Regions from separate parts of the Pantoea sp. nfd-35 genome, predicted to be linked through region 1. Evidence: predicted binding sites of a transcription regulator. Region 1 holds the regulator's gene; the other holds the start of a gene.

The links. The regulator CRP, encoded in region 1, controls carbon source genes, mostly activating them, when cyclic AMP is high. The targets are predictions, from matches to a motif close to ATGTGANNNNNNTCACAT.
Region 2: P9J57_RS17650 (enolase C-terminal domain-like protein) is a predicted target of CRP. The motif match lies at 5,008-5,025, and genes of this name have one in related genera.

The regions. Positions count from the first base shown of each region.
Region 1 is NZ_CP122403.1:429,734-437,902, forward strand. Features, by position in the region: gene P9J57_RS01950 (YccS/YhfK family putative transporter) at 1-1,478, opposite strand, end outside; gene crp (cAMP-activated global transcriptional regulator CRP) at 1,537-2,169, opposite strand; gene P9J57_RS01960 (OsmC family protein) at 2,473-2,877, shown strand; gene P9J57_RS01965 (phosphoribulokinase) at 2,907-3,776, opposite strand; gene P9J57_RS01970 (YheU family protein) at 3,838-4,056, opposite strand; gene P9J57_RS01975 (hydrolase) at 4,061-5,077, opposite strand; gene P9J57_RS01980 (LysE family translocator) at 5,132-5,734, shown strand; gene P9J57_RS01985 (LacI family DNA-binding transcriptional regulator) at 5,737-6,717, opposite strand; gene tauA (taurine ABC transporter substrate-binding protein) at 6,939-7,928, shown strand; gene tauB (taurine ABC transporter ATP-binding subunit) at 7,939-8,169, shown strand, end outside.
Region 2 is NZ_CP122403.1:3,794,240-3,802,408, forward strand. Features, by position in the region: gene P9J57_RS17625 (YecA/YgfB family protein) at 1-459, shown strand, start outside; gene P9J57_RS17630 (FadR/GntR family transcriptional regulator) at 736-1,446, opposite strand; gene P9J57_RS17635 (MFS transporter) at 1,546-2,943, opposite strand; gene idnD (L-idonate 5-dehydrogenase) at 3,086-4,117, opposite strand; gene P9J57_RS17645 (SDR family oxidoreductase) at 4,159-4,926, opposite strand; gene P9J57_RS17650 (enolase C-terminal domain-like protein) at 5,251-6,504, shown strand; gene P9J57_RS17655 (beta strand repeat-containing protein) at 6,728-8,169, opposite strand, start outside.

The DNA of each region.
Region 1 (8,169 bases):
CCCATCAGCGTATCCAGCAGGCGGGGCAGTAAAAACTGTGCCCCGTTAAGGGAGAGCAGTTGCAGCGTATAAACGGCCGTAACCGTAAATCCCACTATTGACCAGCCGTAAAACTGGCGGGTAAAACGGTAGCTGATAAAGGTAATCACCAGCATGATGCTCAGCACCAGCGGTTCAGGCACATCCAGGCGTAGCGACGCCGCCGCGATAGCCAGTCCGGCAAAGGTTCCCAGGGCCCGGTGCTGAATACGTACGCGGGTTGCGCTGTAGTTGCTCTGGCTGACAAACATGATGGTCATCAAAATCCAGTAGGGCTTAGGAATCGAAAAGAACACGGCCAGGGCGCTGCCCAGCATCAGCATGACGGAAAAACGCCCGGCCGTTCGCAGTGCGGAAGACCGCAGCGACAGATAGCTCCGCAACGCGGGCAGCAGCGGTAAACGACGCTGGCGATCGGCCATCAGGTCGCGTTGATAAAGCGGCTTTTGGGTTCGAAGCACCCGGGCGATACGGCTGAAATGATAGAGACAGAAGTTACCCACCGGATTGTCCGGATGCTGAAGGGCGATTTTCTCCAGCGCACCCAACTGCTTGTCCATATCGAAACGACCAGAGAGTTGGTGATACAGAATATCGTCGGCCAGCGCGCGCAGCCGGGCTGAAATCGTTCTGGCGTTCCAGCGGATGACGGCTTCAGCATGGCTTTGCTCGACCAGCTTCTGGACCTCTTCCGGCTGATGCAGGCTGACGGAGATATGCTCCTGCAGATCCAGTGCTACCTGAAACGCCCGGGTCAGGCGTTTGTGGCTGTGATCGCGACTCGCAGACAGCATATGCATTTGCTGATAGCAGGTGTTGATCAGATCGATCGCTTTTTGCTGACGCGCCAGCAGGGGCGGCAGGGCTTTTTCCGGATCGGTCAGCTGCGTCAATAAGCTGTACTTGGCGTCACAGTAATTTGCCAGCTCACGGTAGATCAGGCTCAGGCTTTCGCGCATCGGCTGCTCTTTCCACAGCCAGAACCAAAACCAGTTGAACAGGCCATACCAGAGCGTTCCACCGATATAGAGCAGGGGCGGAACGTAAATGGGCATACGGCCAATCAGGCTGAGGGTAAAAATTGACGCGATTAACGTGCCGGGCAGCAGTCGGGCGTGCAGCGGACTGATCTCTCCGGTGACGCCAAGCAGCAAAGGCAGGGCAAACAGGATGAGCGGCAGCGGCACGTCTTTAAGCAGCAGCCACTGCATCAGTAAACTGCCAAGGGCAAACAGGCTGCCGCCGATGATCAGGCGTTTAAAGAAGCGTTTGTGGGGCGTGTCCAGACCGGCAATGTTGCAGCAGGCGGGAACCAATGAGAACAGCAATCCTTTTTGCAGATCGCCGAACAGCCAGCCGAGCGCTACGGGAAGGCACAACACCAGCGTCTGGCGCAGCGCATAGTTAACTTCGGGGTGATAGATTATTCTTCGCCACATCGGCTCAACACAAGACATTCACGGCATAATGTCGCCATCACGCCGTGAACAGTCAGGCTTAGCGTGTGCCGTAAACAACGATGGTTTTGCCGTGTGCGGAGATCAGGTTCTGATCTTCCAGCATCTTCAAAATACGGCCCACGGTTTCACGTGAACAACCAACGATTTGGCCAATTTCCTGACGAGTAATTTTAATTTGCATGCCGTCAGGATGCGTCATGGCATCTGGCTGTTTAGCCAGATTAAGCAACGTTTGTGCAATGCGTCCGGTCACATCCAGGAAAGCGAGATTTCCCACTTTTTCTGACGTCACCTGCAGACGGCGAGCCATCTGAGAAGAAAGACGCATCAAAATATCCGGGTTAACCTGGATGAGCTGACGGAATTTCTTGTAGGAAATCTCTGCCACTTCGCACGCAGTTTTCGCACGTACCCAGGCGCTGCGCTCCTGACCTTCTTCAAACAGGCCAAGCTCACCAATAAAATCGCCTTGATTCAGATAAGAAAGAATCATCTCTTTGCCTTCTTCATCCTTAATCAGTACCGCGACGGAACCTTTCACGATGTAGTAAAGCGTTTCGGCTTTTTCACCTTGGTGAATCAGCGTACTTTTGGATGGATACTTGTGAATATGGCAATGGGACAGGAACCATTCAAGTGTAGGGTCTGTTTGCGGTTTGCCGAGAACCATTCGCTATTATCCTCTATTGTAATCGTGCCCAAAATACAGGGCTCAGTTTCCCTGCCAGGCGATGAAAGCGTTAAGCGTGTTTCCATTCAGGAAATTATTCGGGCTGCATTTGCGCAGAGCGCATCATTCTTCCCGGCTTCGTCTTCGGATGACGAAAAATATTTTCAGCACTGTTTGTAGCACAGCTTTCGCCGACTGTCTTGTGTTGTCTCGCTTCAGCAATAAGGCTGATTTCTCCGGATTGCTGTTTACCAGGCAAAAGCGTACTCTGACGCAAAAACAGGGCATTCTGGGGGCCAGATTATGCAGGCAAGAGTCAAATGGGTTGAAGGGTTAACATTCCTCGGCGAGTCTTCGTCCGGACATCAGGTCTTAATGGACGGCAATTCCGGCGATAAAGCGCCCAGCCCTATGGAAATGGTGCTGATGGCGGCCGGCGGATGCAGCGCCATTGATGTGGTATCAATTTTGCAAAAAGGTCGCAACGATGTGGCTGATTGCGAAGTAAAACTCGAATCAGAACGTCGGGAAGAAGCGCCTCGCATCTTTACCCGCATCAACCTGCATTTTATCGTCAGTGGAAAAGCACTTTCAGATAAAGCCGTCGCGCGTGCGGTCGACCTTTCAGCTGAGAAGTATTGCTCGGTTGCCATTATGTTAGGCAAAGGGGTGGAAATTACCCACAGTTACGAAGTTATCGAGCTGTAATTATTCAGAGGCCAGCGCGGCCTCTGATTTTATTCAATGCGTTTGCCTTCCATGAGCCGTTTTACCAGCGGTGCCATAATTAATTCCATCGCCAGCCCCATTTTCCCGCCAGGTACAACCAGCGTGTTGATATTGGAAATAAACGATCCCTGCAGCATGGCCAGTAGGTAGGGAAAATCAATATCTTCCAGCCCCTGAAAGTGGATGACGACAAAACTTTCATCCAGTGAAGGAATGGTGCGTGCCGCAAAGGGGTTAGAGGTGTCGACGGTTGGAACCCGCTGAAAGTTAATATGGGTGCGTGAGAACTGCGGCGTAATGAAATTGATGTAATCTTCCATTGAGCGCACCACCGAATCCATTACGGCTTCACGCGAATGACCGCGTTCACCGGTATCGCGTACCAGCTTCTGAATCCACTCCAGGTTAACGATGGGGACGACGCCGACCAGTAAATCCACTTTTTCAGCGACGTTGTGCTGAGCCGTCACGACGCCGCCGTGCAGTCCTTCATAAAACAGCACGTCCGTATCCGGTGGCAGCGGCTGCCACGGGGTAAAGGTACCTGGCACCTGATTCCAGGGCACCGCTTCGTCGTAGGTATGCAGGTATTTACGTGACTGGCCCTTGCCCTGATCACCGTATTCAACAAAGGTCTGCTCCAGCAGACCGAAATCATTCGCCTCCGGGCCAAAGTAGCTGATATGGCGACCCAGATCGCGCGCCTTACGGATAGCCATATCCATTTCAGGCCGGGTAAATCGGTGGAAACTGTCTCCTTCCAGCTCGGCCGCGTGCAAATTGAGTTGCTGAAAAATTTTACGGAATGCGAGGCTGGTGGTAGTGGTTCCGGCACCGCTGGAACCTGTTACCGCGATAATCGGATGACGTGCCGACATAGTGAAACTCCCTGTGAAATCAGGCGATGAGCATTGTTAGCACGATTTTTCGTTCTGTGCATCAGCCACGGAACTCACTTTTGCGCATGATGTTGACCGATTCGTGAAGCTCAGACCAGACCAGCACGACTTCACCTTGCTGCAGCTGGCGTCGCACATTGGCGACTTTTTCGGTCAGGCTGAGTTCCTGTTCGCCGTAGTCGGTACCTTCGCGCAGAACAAAGGCTTCAATAACGTTTTCAAGGGTTTCGGGAGAAACCTGTTGCCAGGGAATAATCACAGGGTTAGCTATCCAGATAAGGGGAAATCCACTGCGGCACGCGCTGTTCCAGCCACAATTCAGGCTGACGCAGGGTACCACTCACAAATCCAACATGACCACCGTGTGTTGTCAGCTGATAGGTAATAGTGGCAGATAACTGGTCATTCTGCGGGATCACCTCATCGCTCATAAAGGGGTCATCTTTTGCATGGATAATCAGCAACGGTTTTGTCACCGATCTCAGCAACGGCAGGGCGCTGGCACGGCGATAATAGTCCGTGGCGTCGGCAAAGCCATGCGCCCGGGCCGTGATGGCGTCGTCAAAATCACGCAGGCGACGCAGGGCATTCAGCTGACTGAGATTGACCGGTAAGGTGTCGGGCCATGCGTGCAGCTTGCGCCTGGCATTCTTTTTAAGCTGGCTCAGCAGGTAACGCTGATAAATTTGGGAAAACCCGCGTTCCAGTCGGGCGCTACAGGGTTCAAGCATCAAGGGTGCCGAAACGATAACGCCGGCATCCAGCGCAACGTCACTGCCCTGTTGGCCCAGCAGGCAACCCAGCATATTCCCGCCCAGCGAAAACCCCACAGCTGCAGTAGGAACCTGTCCCCAGCGGGCCTTCAGCCAGGTCAGGAAAAAGCGTGCATCTTCCGTCTCGCCGGAGTGGTAAATCCGGTTTAGCCTGTTCGGCTCGCCGCTACAGCCGCGAAAATGCATCACTACGGCCAGCCAGCCACGTTGCCTGCAGACTTGCATCAGGCCATGGATGTAGGGACTGTGGAAGCTTCCTTCCAGACCATGAAACAGCACCACGCGTGGTTTATGCGCGGCAAACTGTGGATCTTCACTCCAGGCCAGATCGACAAAATCACCATCGGGTAAATCCAGCCGCTGCCAGTGAGGCGTTAACGCTAGAGTACGGCGGAACAGGCGCGGCAGTATGGTTTGCACATGCGGATTGGTCAGGCCGCGCATGGGGCTGAACGCCGCGCCGTCCGGGCCCGAAAATTTCATGTTGTAAAGGCTTGTCTGTTCCATATCACACTGTTAGCTTCGATAAGTTTTCACATAATGGAGGGAGAACCCGGATTAATGGAACTCAGTCTTTTTTTATCAATGTTAGGGTTTCTCTGGGTCGCGGCGATTACACCCGGACCTAATAATATGTTACTCACCGCCTCGGGCGCCAACTTTGGCTTTTTCCGAACCCTTCCGTTAATGGTCGGCATCATGATTGGTATGCAACTGATGCTACTGATGGTGGCGTTTGGCGTAGGGGGATTGATCCTGCTCTATCCCTCACTGCACCTTATCCTGAAAGTTGCCGGGAGCCTCTATCTTCTGTGGCTGGCATGGAAAATTGCGACCGCCGCATACGAAAAGCTGGAGACCGATGCGGCACCGGTCGCGCCCATGCCCTTCTGGCAGGGAGGATTGTTGCAGTTGATCAATCCCAAAGCCTGGTTAATGGCCTTGGGGGCGATAGCCAGCTTTAGCCTGGCCGGTGCCGGATATCGCCGCTCTGTCCTGTTAATCAGCGTAGGGATGGTGATGGTCAATCTGGTCGCGGGCATCATCTGGATGGGGTTTGGCGCGATGATTGGCCGTGTTTTACGCAGTCCGCGCGCGTGGAAGATATTTAACCTCAGTATGGGGCTGTTAACCGCAGCCTGCGTACTGCTCATCTGGCGCTGACGTTAACTGGAGGCGCGTTCCAGGCGCTTCCAGGGCAGCACCTCCCTGACAACCGGCGCATGGGGCTGACGGATTTTTTTCAGCAGCAACTGTACGCTGCGGGCGCCCAGCTCATTCATCGGTTGCTCTATGGTGGTCAAAGGCGGATTCAGGCTGCCGGTAAAGGGAATACCGTCAAACCCGACCACAGCCAAATCCTCGGGTACGCGCAAGCCTGCTTCCAGCGCCGCATGCACGACGCCGACCGCCAGTACATCGGACACGGCAAAGACCGCGTCTGGTCGCTCGGGCGAGTGCAACATCTCCCGTAAAGCCCGACTGCCTTCTTCACAGGAAATATCCGCAGTATAGACGACCTTAGACCAGCCCAAATCCGTTTGCTCAATGGCCTGGCGATAACCCTGCTCACGATACTGGGAATACAGATAACGCATGTCGCCGTTGACCAGTGCAATGCGTTGGCGGCCTCTGGCAGCAAGGTAATGTACGGTATCGCGCGCAGCCTCAAGATGATCGATGGAGACCGAGGATGCCGCAATCTGGGGATCAAACTCTGAGCACTGCACCCAGGGCGCATCTCCAATGATATCGATAAGGCTTTCCAGCCCGGCCGCCGCGTCCATGGTAATGACGCCATCAACGACTTTGCCTGTGAGCAGCGTCAGGTAAGCGGCTTCGCGTTTAAACTGCGAGGCGGAATTACACAACAGGATATGGTAGCCATGCATTTCGGCTTCCGCTTCAATGCCTTGCACCACCCTGGAACAAAAGGGATTGGTGATATCTGAAATCAGCACCAGCAGCATATGGCTTTGTGAGGTACGCAACTGACGCGCTAACAGGTTTGGCTGATAGCCGCTGGTTGAAATGGCATCCAGCACTTTCTGGCGCGTATCCGCTTTCACACCTGGATGAGCGTTAAGCACGCGGGATACCGTGGCTTTAGACACGCCAGCTAACAGGGCAACTTTGTCGATCGACATCGAACTCGCAGGCCTCACCGGGAGCAAATAATAGCGCATATCAATAGCACACCCAGCATGTGAGCGCCTGACAAATTTATGGCTTTTTGTCTGAATTTTAATTTGCATATAACGGCAATCTATTGCAGATGATGATCTAAGAATTTCTTTCTATTAGGGATAACTTTTAATTCCTTTGTGAAATTAATCCTGCCAGCAACACTGCCCACATCATAAAAGTGATGGGGAAAATCATGTTAAAAGGGCAGTCAACCATTTTGGCTACTGTGCTGGCACTGCTGGCGTTTCAGGCCGGCGCGGTCGACGTGACGGTGGCGTATCAAACCTCTGCCGAACCGGCCAAGGTGGCGCAGGCAGATAACACTTTTGCTAAAGAGAGCGGCGCAACGGTAGCCTGGCGCAAATTCGACAGTGGGGCGGGCGTATTGCGCGCCCTGGCATCCGGAGATGTGCAGATAGGCAATATTGGGTCCAGTCCGCTAGCGGTTGCGGCGACGCAGCAACTCCCGATAGAAGCGTTTTTGCTCGCCTCTCAGTTGGGGAATTCAGAAGCGCTTGTTGTCAGGAAAACCATCGCCAGCCCTCAGGATCTGATTGGCAAACGCATCGCCGTCCCCTTTATCTCCACCACGCACTACAGCCTGCTTGCTGCCTTGAAGCACTGGGGAATTAAACCCTCCCAGGTCCAACTGGTGAACCTGCAGCCGCCCGCTATTGTGGCCGCCTGGCAGCGGGGCGACATCGACGGCGCGTACGTTTGGGCACCGGCGGTCAATGCACTGGAAAAGGACGGCAAGGTCCTGACAGACTCTTCTCAGGTTGGCCGCTGGGGATCGCCTACGCTGGATGTCTGGGTCGTGCGTAAAGACTTCGCGCAGCAGCATCCTGATATTGTTACCGCCTTTGCCCGCAGCGCCCTTGAGGCGCAGAAAGCCTATCTGGATGACCCGGAAAAGTGGCTGAAACAGGCTGACAACCTCAGCAAGCTTTCGCGTTTAAGCGGCGTGCCAGAGCAAGCGGTTCCGGAACTGGTAAAAGGCAATACCTACCTTACGGCCGCGCAGCAGGTTAAACAGCTGGATCAGCCGGTGAACAAGGCCATTGTGGATACGGCGCAGTTTCTGAAAGCGCAGGGAAAAGTGCCGCAGGCTGGCAGTGATTACAGCCGTTATGTCACCAGCCGCTTTGTTGCCCCCTTGGCTAAACCCTGAGGAGAACGCCATGTTACGTATCGCTCACCTGAACGCGAGTTATGGCGGCCAGCCTGTGTTGCAGGACATCACGTTACAGCTTGATAAAAAAGCGTTGATGGTCGTGCTGGGGCCGTCAGGCTGTGGCAAAACAACCCTGCTTAACCTGATCGCCGGATTTTTACCGGTTGAGTCCGGCACGGTTTCCCTGGACGGGGAGCCTGTGCGCGGGCCGGGCGCAGAGCGTGGCGTGGTGTTTCAG
Region 2 (8,169 bases), 1.1 Mb from region 1:
GAAATGACGCGCTTTATGGAACTCAGTTTCCAGCACATGAATGACATTGCTGACCGCCTGTCTGAGTTTCCAGAACAGTTTGAACCCCTGTTTGGCGTGCGCGAAATGGAAGGTCTGGAATTTACCGTCGTTGAAGAGTGGTGCTACGGCTATATGCGCGGCGTGGCCTTAACCGACTGGTCTGCACTCCCTGCTGAACTCCAGGACTCACTGGACGCCATCGCCCTGCACGGCACAGAAGAGAATCTGGAAAAGGTTGATGCGCTGACGCCTGAAGAAATGGAAAGCAGCATTGATGCTATCCGCCCTGCCGCCCTGGCGCTTCATGATTACTGGATCTCCCAGCCCGAAGCGATTCCTCAGGTGCAGCAGCCGGTCACTGCGGAAAAACAGCCGGGCCGCAACGATCCCTGCCCCTGCGGCAGCGGAAGAAAATACAAGCAGTGCTGCCTGCATTGATTGAAGAGGGAGCCCGGTCCACTGGCTCCCTTGTTTATTCTGCCACCGTTAACTTCACCACTCACGTCGGAAGAGCCCTATGGCTAACCTGCCGCTTCGCCGTCATTTCTGACAGAATGCTGGATCGCTACGTGCTCATGACCCAGACCAGCGCGTTACTGGCGATAAAACGGACCAGCAGGGCAATGGCAATAAGAAGCCTGTCACGGTGAATCCTGTTTTCCTCAGCCTGCAGAAGGGGGTGGCTTTTTTCGCGTTCCCGCAGCGCGAAACAGCCTATTCCCCCTCTTCTTTTTTAATCATATCGATGGCGACCACGTTATGTTTCATCGCCTCATTCAGCACCTGTACCGCCGAGGACGCATCGCGGTTTTTAATCGCAATAAAGACTTTGATGTGCGCCTCAACACTTTCAAGCGTAATGCCCAGTGAGCGATTCAGTTCTTCAAGATAATAGTAATAAATATCTTTGATTGACTTCATCACGTTGTAAAACACGCTGTTATGAGAGGCGCGGATAATCGCCAGATGAAATTCGTAATCCGCTTCCGAATATTTCTTATAATCGCCTTTATTAATAAGCATGTTATTGAGCGCCTGCTCCAGCAGGCCAATATCCTCTTCTGTGGCATGTTCCACTGCCAGCTCAACACATTTAAACTCGACGGTCTGGCGAAAAACCATCATGTCGTTAAAGGCTTCCCGGCTCAGATGCATTAACGGTCTGGCATTGTGATTAAGCATCTGTGGCGAAAAGTCTTCACACACGTAACTGCCGCTGCCCTGACGGGTAATCACGATACCCAGATCGCGCAGGCGCTGCACCGCGCTGCGTATACTGACCCTGCTGACATTAAAAGAGTGCGTCAGCTCCGCTTCAGAAGGTAAACGCGTGCCTGCGGACCAGCTACCGTCCAGTAGCTTCGCCTTAATTTGCTCGAACACTTCGTTAACGACGTTCTGTTTCTGAATGGATTTTATGCTCACAACACCTTCTCATATGATGTCCTACATGACGCCATTCTATCTTATCCTTTCCAGCAAAGTCCTGCGCTAACGCAGTGACAGACAGGGTTCAACCTTGCCTTACTCGCCGCTTCCTGCCCGGATCGAGGGGGCAACAGGATGACAACCATCCGGCACGCCGCCCGAGGCATCGGCCTCTGCGGTAAGATCCCGATCCACCACCTCTGGCATTATCAGTGAAGCCAGCAGGCCGATACAGGAATAGCCGATCAGCATGATCACAATCGGATACCAGGTGCCCGTGAGCTGGCAGAAAATACCGGCCAGGAGCGGCCCTAAGCCAGTGGCAAACAGCCCACCGATCTCCTTAGAGATGGCCATTTGCGCGAAACGGTTTCTGGAACCAAACATCTCTGCCATGGTGATCCCTTCAATCGCCGCCTGGCCCAACACTGCGATATTGTGAATGACGATCAGGCAAACCATGATGGTACTCACCGCCTGCGCGTTATCGACGATGAGTGAAATCATCGGATAAGCCAGAATAATCGAGCCCAGCGTCAGAATGCGGTAAGGAATACGGCGCCCTATCCGGTCTGAGAGCCAGCCGATAAGAGGAATTGTCATAAATCCTATTACCGAGCTCACCATGATGGCATCGGTGGGAACCGCCTTATTGAACAACAGCGTCTGAACCATATAACCCGCCAGAAAGGTCTGGATGATGCCCGAGTTACCCGCCTGACCAAATCGCAGCCCGGTAGCAATCCAGAAGGCTTTGCCTTTGATTAACTGGAAAACAGACTGTGCCGGCTGATCGTGGGGCTTGACGGTGGCAGATTCGGCAACGTTTTCAAACACCGGACTTTCTTTCAGGTTGAAGCGCAGCCAGATAGCAAATCCCATCACGACGAAACTGGCCAGGAAAGGAATACGCCATGCCCAGGCAATGACTTCGTCATTGGTGAAGAAAAAGAACATAGCCGCCCAGATGGCGGTTGCACTCAACGTGCCGCAGTTGGTGCCCATGGCAACCAGCGAGGCAATAATGCCCTTTTTCCCTTTGGGCGCATATTCAGCCAGCATAGTGCTGGCACCCGATATTTCTGCACCGGCACCTAATCCCTGAATAATACGCAGCGCCACCAGCAGCAAGGGCGCTAAAATACCCACCTGCTGGTAAGTGGGTAATACGCCAATTAAGGTGGTACAAACGCCCATTAAGGCGATAGTGATAAACAGGACTTTTTTTCGGCCAACACGGTCGCCCATTTTCCCAAAAAAAACGGCGCCGACGATTCGCGCGATATAACCTGCACCGTAGGTTCCCATTGCCAGAATCAGCGCCATCGCACCCGACTGTTCGGGAAAAAAGACTTCATGAAAAACTAACGCCGCACCAAGAGAATAGAGCTGGAAATCCATAAATTCTAACGTTGTACCCAGCCATCCTGATACAGATGCCCGGACCAGATCAGAGGTATTACGTTCTGTGGTGTTGGTATTTAAATGACTCATGTTTTCACCCTGAGGTCGACGATGCGTTAACAGGCGACTAAATGACAGGCGAGTGCCGCTTACGCGGAGCGTGAGGATCTCTTCACCCGCGACAATCACCGATGTTTTAAGCCAGAGTAATAACTACAGGTTCTGAGATATTTTATGAAAACTGAACTAATACTTTTGAATGTTGTGTTTTATCACTGGCCGCCTTTAATGCCGCTTCAATATCGTGATAGGCATAATTGCCGGAAAGAATCGGACGCGGATCGATAATGCCTTTTTCCAGCCATTTCACCGCCACATCAAATTCATCGATAAAACGGAAGGAGCCTTTCCAGCTAATTTCTTTTACCAGCATCTGCGCTACCGGGAAATTAAGCGGACTTTTTCCCATCCCAATTTGAACCACAACGCCGCCCGGCCGCGTAACCAGAATACTGGATTCAATCGCCGCTTCGGCTCCGCTGGCTTCCAGCGTAACGTCGAAATATCCCCGATTTTCACCGTAGCGGGCAACGGCGGCACGATCGCTCGCATCCACTGCCGCATCAGCCCCCATTTCTACCGCGATGCGGCGGCAGCGCTCGCTCGGATCGAACGCCACGATCTCTGCCGCGCCGGAAGCGCTTGCGGCGGCAATCGCTAAGGCGCCGATGGGGCCCGCGCCCATCACCAGCACCCTTTTCCCGACGATGCTGCCTGCCACGTTGAGCGCATGGATCACGACGGCGGTAGGCTCAGCAACGGCCATGACGCTGGCCGGAACCTGCTCATCATAAGCCACGCACTGCTTCGCAGGCACCACGACATATTGTGCAAATCCACCATTCACGTGCGGAGTGAACTGGGCGCTCCCCATAAAGCGCATGGTGGCGCAGGCATTCTGTTTACCTGCCCGACAATACTCACACTGACCACATGGATGTGATGGATTAATCGCGACTTTTTGTCCCGGTTCTAACCCTGATGCTGCCGGCGCCTGGAAAATCCGCCCCACAAATTCGTGACCTATCACCAGCGGTTGCTTAATCACGGATAATCCGGCACGTCCTTCATGGTAATAATGAATATCCGAGCCGCAGATGCCGCCGCACTCCACTTGAACAACGACATCATCATCCGAATACTTCAGTTCGCGCTGCTCAACCGCGATCTCTTTTTTACCCTTTGCCACGCAGGCATGCGTCATTATGCTGTGCACATGTTTTTCCTCTTCCGGGTCAATAACGCTTACAGCACGGCCAGCCAGCCGCCATCCACGTAGATAATCTGACCATTGATATAATCTGAGGCAGGCGATGAAAGAAAAACGGCCGTACCGGCCACTTCTTCTGGCCGTCCCCAGCGCTGCGAAGGGTTACTGCTTTTCACCCAACTGTCGAACCGGGCATCGTCCACCAGCGCACTGTTCATGTCCGTCAGGATATATCCCGGCCCAATCGCATTGGTCTGGATATTAAACTGCGCCCATTCGGCCGCCATTGAGCAGGTCAGCATCTTAATGCCGCCCTTGGCAGCGGTATAAGGTGCAACGGTTGGCCTGGCCGCCTGGCTGGTCAACGAACCGACATTGATGATTTTGCCGCCCCGATCGCGGGCAATCATGCGTTTGGCTGCCGCGCGCGAAACCAGAAAGGCGCTGGTGAGGTTGGTATCAATCACCTTTTGCCAGTTTTCCAGTTCCAGCTCCAGCATGGGTTTGCGGTACTGGATCCCGGCATTATTTATTACGATATCGACTGCGATGCCCTGCTCATCCAGACTGGCGAACACCTGCTCTATCGCGCTTTCACAGGTCACATCAAACACCCGGCCGGAGACGCGATAGCCTTTATTTTTAAGCTGTTCAACGGCCTCGTTCAGCACCGCTTCACGCGTGCCGTTCAAAATAACCTCTGCCCCGGCAGCGGCTAATGCTTCGGCGTAGGCAAACCCCAGGCCGCGGGAGGACCCCGTTATCAAAGCCGTTTTACCAGTCAGATCGAACATTGCAGTCATAATCCACCTTTAAATATGTATGACAACTATCTTATTAAGGTGAATTTGCCGACAGATTAAATCAATACACAAAGCGTATTTATGAGGCACATATCACAAATGCTTAACAGAAAAAACCATCAAATCATTGTATTTAATAGACATAAAAACAATGCATTTAGCCTGAGACGTTTCATTAGATCGCCGTCACAAAAATAGCAGTGCAGAATTCAAGCCGGATAAATTTATGATAGAAAGGAAATGTTGTATGACAACATACCATTAAACCCTGCGTAGCAGCGATGAGTACGGTGCGGTTAATGTTCTGAATAATAAGGAGCTAGTGTGAGCAATCTGTTCATCACCAATGTAAAAACAATTTTGACTGCGCCGGGCGGCATCGATCTGGTGGTGGTTAAAATTGAAACTAATGAGCCCGGACTGTACGGTTTGGGTTGCGCCACCTTTACCCAGCGCATTTACGCCGTACAAAGTGCCATTGATGAGTACCTTGCCCCGTTTCTGATTGGCAAAGATCCCGCCAGAATAGAAGATATATGGCAGTCCGCCACAGTGAGTGGCTACTGGCGCAATGGTCCGGTAATGAATAATGCCCTTTCCGGCATTGATATGGCGCTATGGGATATCAAAGGTAAACAGGCTGGCCTGCCGGTTTATGAACTGTTGGGTGGGAAATGTCGCGACGGTATTGCGCTCTATGTGCACACCGATGGCGCCGATGAAGTTGAAGTGGAAGACAGCGCTCGCGCCAAAATGGAAGAAGGCTACCAGTATATTCGCTGCCAGATGGGCATGTACGGCGGTGCCGGTACTGATGACCTGCGACTGATTGCCAATCGCATGGTGAAAGCGAAAAATATTCAACCCAAGCGCTCGCCTCGCACCAAAGCCCCGGGGATCTATTTTGATCCGGAAGCCTATGCGAAAAGCATTCCGCGTCTGTTTGATCATCTGCGCAATAAACTGGGTTTCAGCGTGGAGCTACTCCATGATGCCCATGAACGTATTACGCCGATTAATGCCATTCATATGGCTAAAGCGCTGGAGCCTTATCAGCTTTTCTTCCTTGAAGATCCGGTTGCTCCCGAGAATACGGAGTGGCTGAAAATGTTGCGCCAGCAGTCTTCCACGCCGATCGCAATGGGCGAGCTGTTCGTTAACGTGAATGAGTGGAAGCCGTTGATCGACAATAAGCTGATTGATTATATCCGCTGTCATATCAGCTCGATTGGCGGTATCACACCGGCGAAAAAAATCGCCATCTACAGTGAATTAAACGGTGTTCGCACCGCCTGGCACAGCCCTGGGGATATCTCCCCGATTGGGGTTTGCGCAAACATGCATCTGGATCTGAGCTCGCCTAATTTCGGCATTCAGGAATACACGCCAATGAATGATGCGCTGCGTGAAGTCTTCCCGGGCTGTCCTGAAGTGGATCAGGGCTATGCTTACGTCAATGACAAGCCGGGGTTAGGGATTGATATCAACGAAGCGCTGGCGGCGAAATTCCCCTGCGAGGGCGGCAATCCGACCTGGACGATGGCCAGGACTCCGGATGGCACAGTCTGGCGTCCCTGAGTCATCAGGTCTTTTTGCAGAGGCTCAGCAATGGGCCTTTTTGCTTTTCCCTGGCATTGTTGGCCTGGCCGGCCTGGACCACAACAGGCCGTTCAGGTCGGCTTTACTGTGTTCAGGGACAGATAAATAGCCAACAAGAACACGCTTCTCTGCTTTTTTAAGCCTGGTCTGCGCGCTGTTTAAACCTCCCGTCCCCTCGCGAACATTCCCTCTGTTATGGCGATTATTCTTCGGGTTTATTCACGATATTATTGTCCTCATCCATCTGGTAAGGCATATCCGCTTCTATTCCTCCCTTTCCGGTTTTAGCGACCACGTTAGTGTAGCGCTTTCCATCCCAGCAGCGAAAAATCAGAACTGAGTTTTCCCCGGCGGTGAGGGTTGAACCATTGCTTCCTATCAGCTTGCTACGGCATCCGGCGGTGAGAATGCTGTTGATGCCCGCCGTCAGCTTGCTTCGGTCTCCCGCCATGAGGATGCAGTCATTGCCTGCCGTGAGTTTGCTGCGATCGCCAGCGGTGAGGTAGCTGTTGTTGCCTGCCAGAAGCTTGCTGCGATCCCCGGCGGTCTGGGTGCTGCCGTAGCCCGCAATCAGGGAGCTGTCGGCACCGGCGGTTGAGGTACTGCCATAACCTGCGGTGAGATCGCTGCCCTCCTGCGCCGTCTGGGTGCTGCCATAACCGGCCGTCAGAATACTGTTGTAACCGGCTGTCTGCGTGCTGCCGTAGCCTGCAATCAGGGAGCTGTCGGCACCGGCGGTTGAGGTACTGCCATAACCTGCGGTGAGATCGCTGCCCTCCTGCGCCGTCTGGGTGCTGCCATAACCGGCCGTCAGAATACTGTTGTAACCGGCTGTCTGCGTGCTGCCATAGCCTGCAATCAGGGAACTGTCGGCGCCGGCGGTTGAGGTGCTGCCGTAGCCGGTCGTCAGCACACTCTGTTCGCGCGCCGTCTGCGTACTGCCGTAGCCCGCCGTCAGGCTACTGTGATAACTGGCGGTCTGGGTGCTGCCGTAACCTGCAATGATTGAGCTGTCCGAGCCTGCCGTGCCGGTGCTGCCGTACCCGGCAGTGAGGTCACTGCCTTCTCTCGCCGTCTGGGTACTGCCGTAGCCCGCCGTTAGCACACTGTTGTAGCTGGCTGTCTGCGTGCTGCCATAGCCTGCGATCAGTGAACTATTTGCCCCGGCTGTAGACGTACTGCCATAGCCGGTGATGAGATCGCTTTCGTTCTGCGCGGTCTGCGTACTGCCGTAACCCGCTGTCAGCGTGCTACCGTAACCCGCTGTCTGGGTACTGCCATAGCCCGCGATCAATGAACTTTCATAGCCTGCCGTAGAGGTACTGCCATAACCTGCAGTAAGATCGCTGCCCTTCTGGGCGGTCTGGGTACTGCCGTAACCGGCTGTCAGCGAGCTGTCTTCGCCCGCCGTCTGGGTACTGCCGTAACCGGCGATCAGGGAGCTGTCGTCACCCGCCGTACCGGTACTGCCGTAACCGGCCGTAAGGTCGCTGCCCTTCTGCGCGGTCTGGGTGCTGCCGTAACCGGCTGTCTGAGTGCTTTCTTCCCCGGCCGTCTGGGTGCTGCCGTAGCCCGCGATTAATGAACTGTCGGCACCCGCCGTGCCGGTACTGCCATAACCCGCGGTAAGATCGCTGCCCTTCT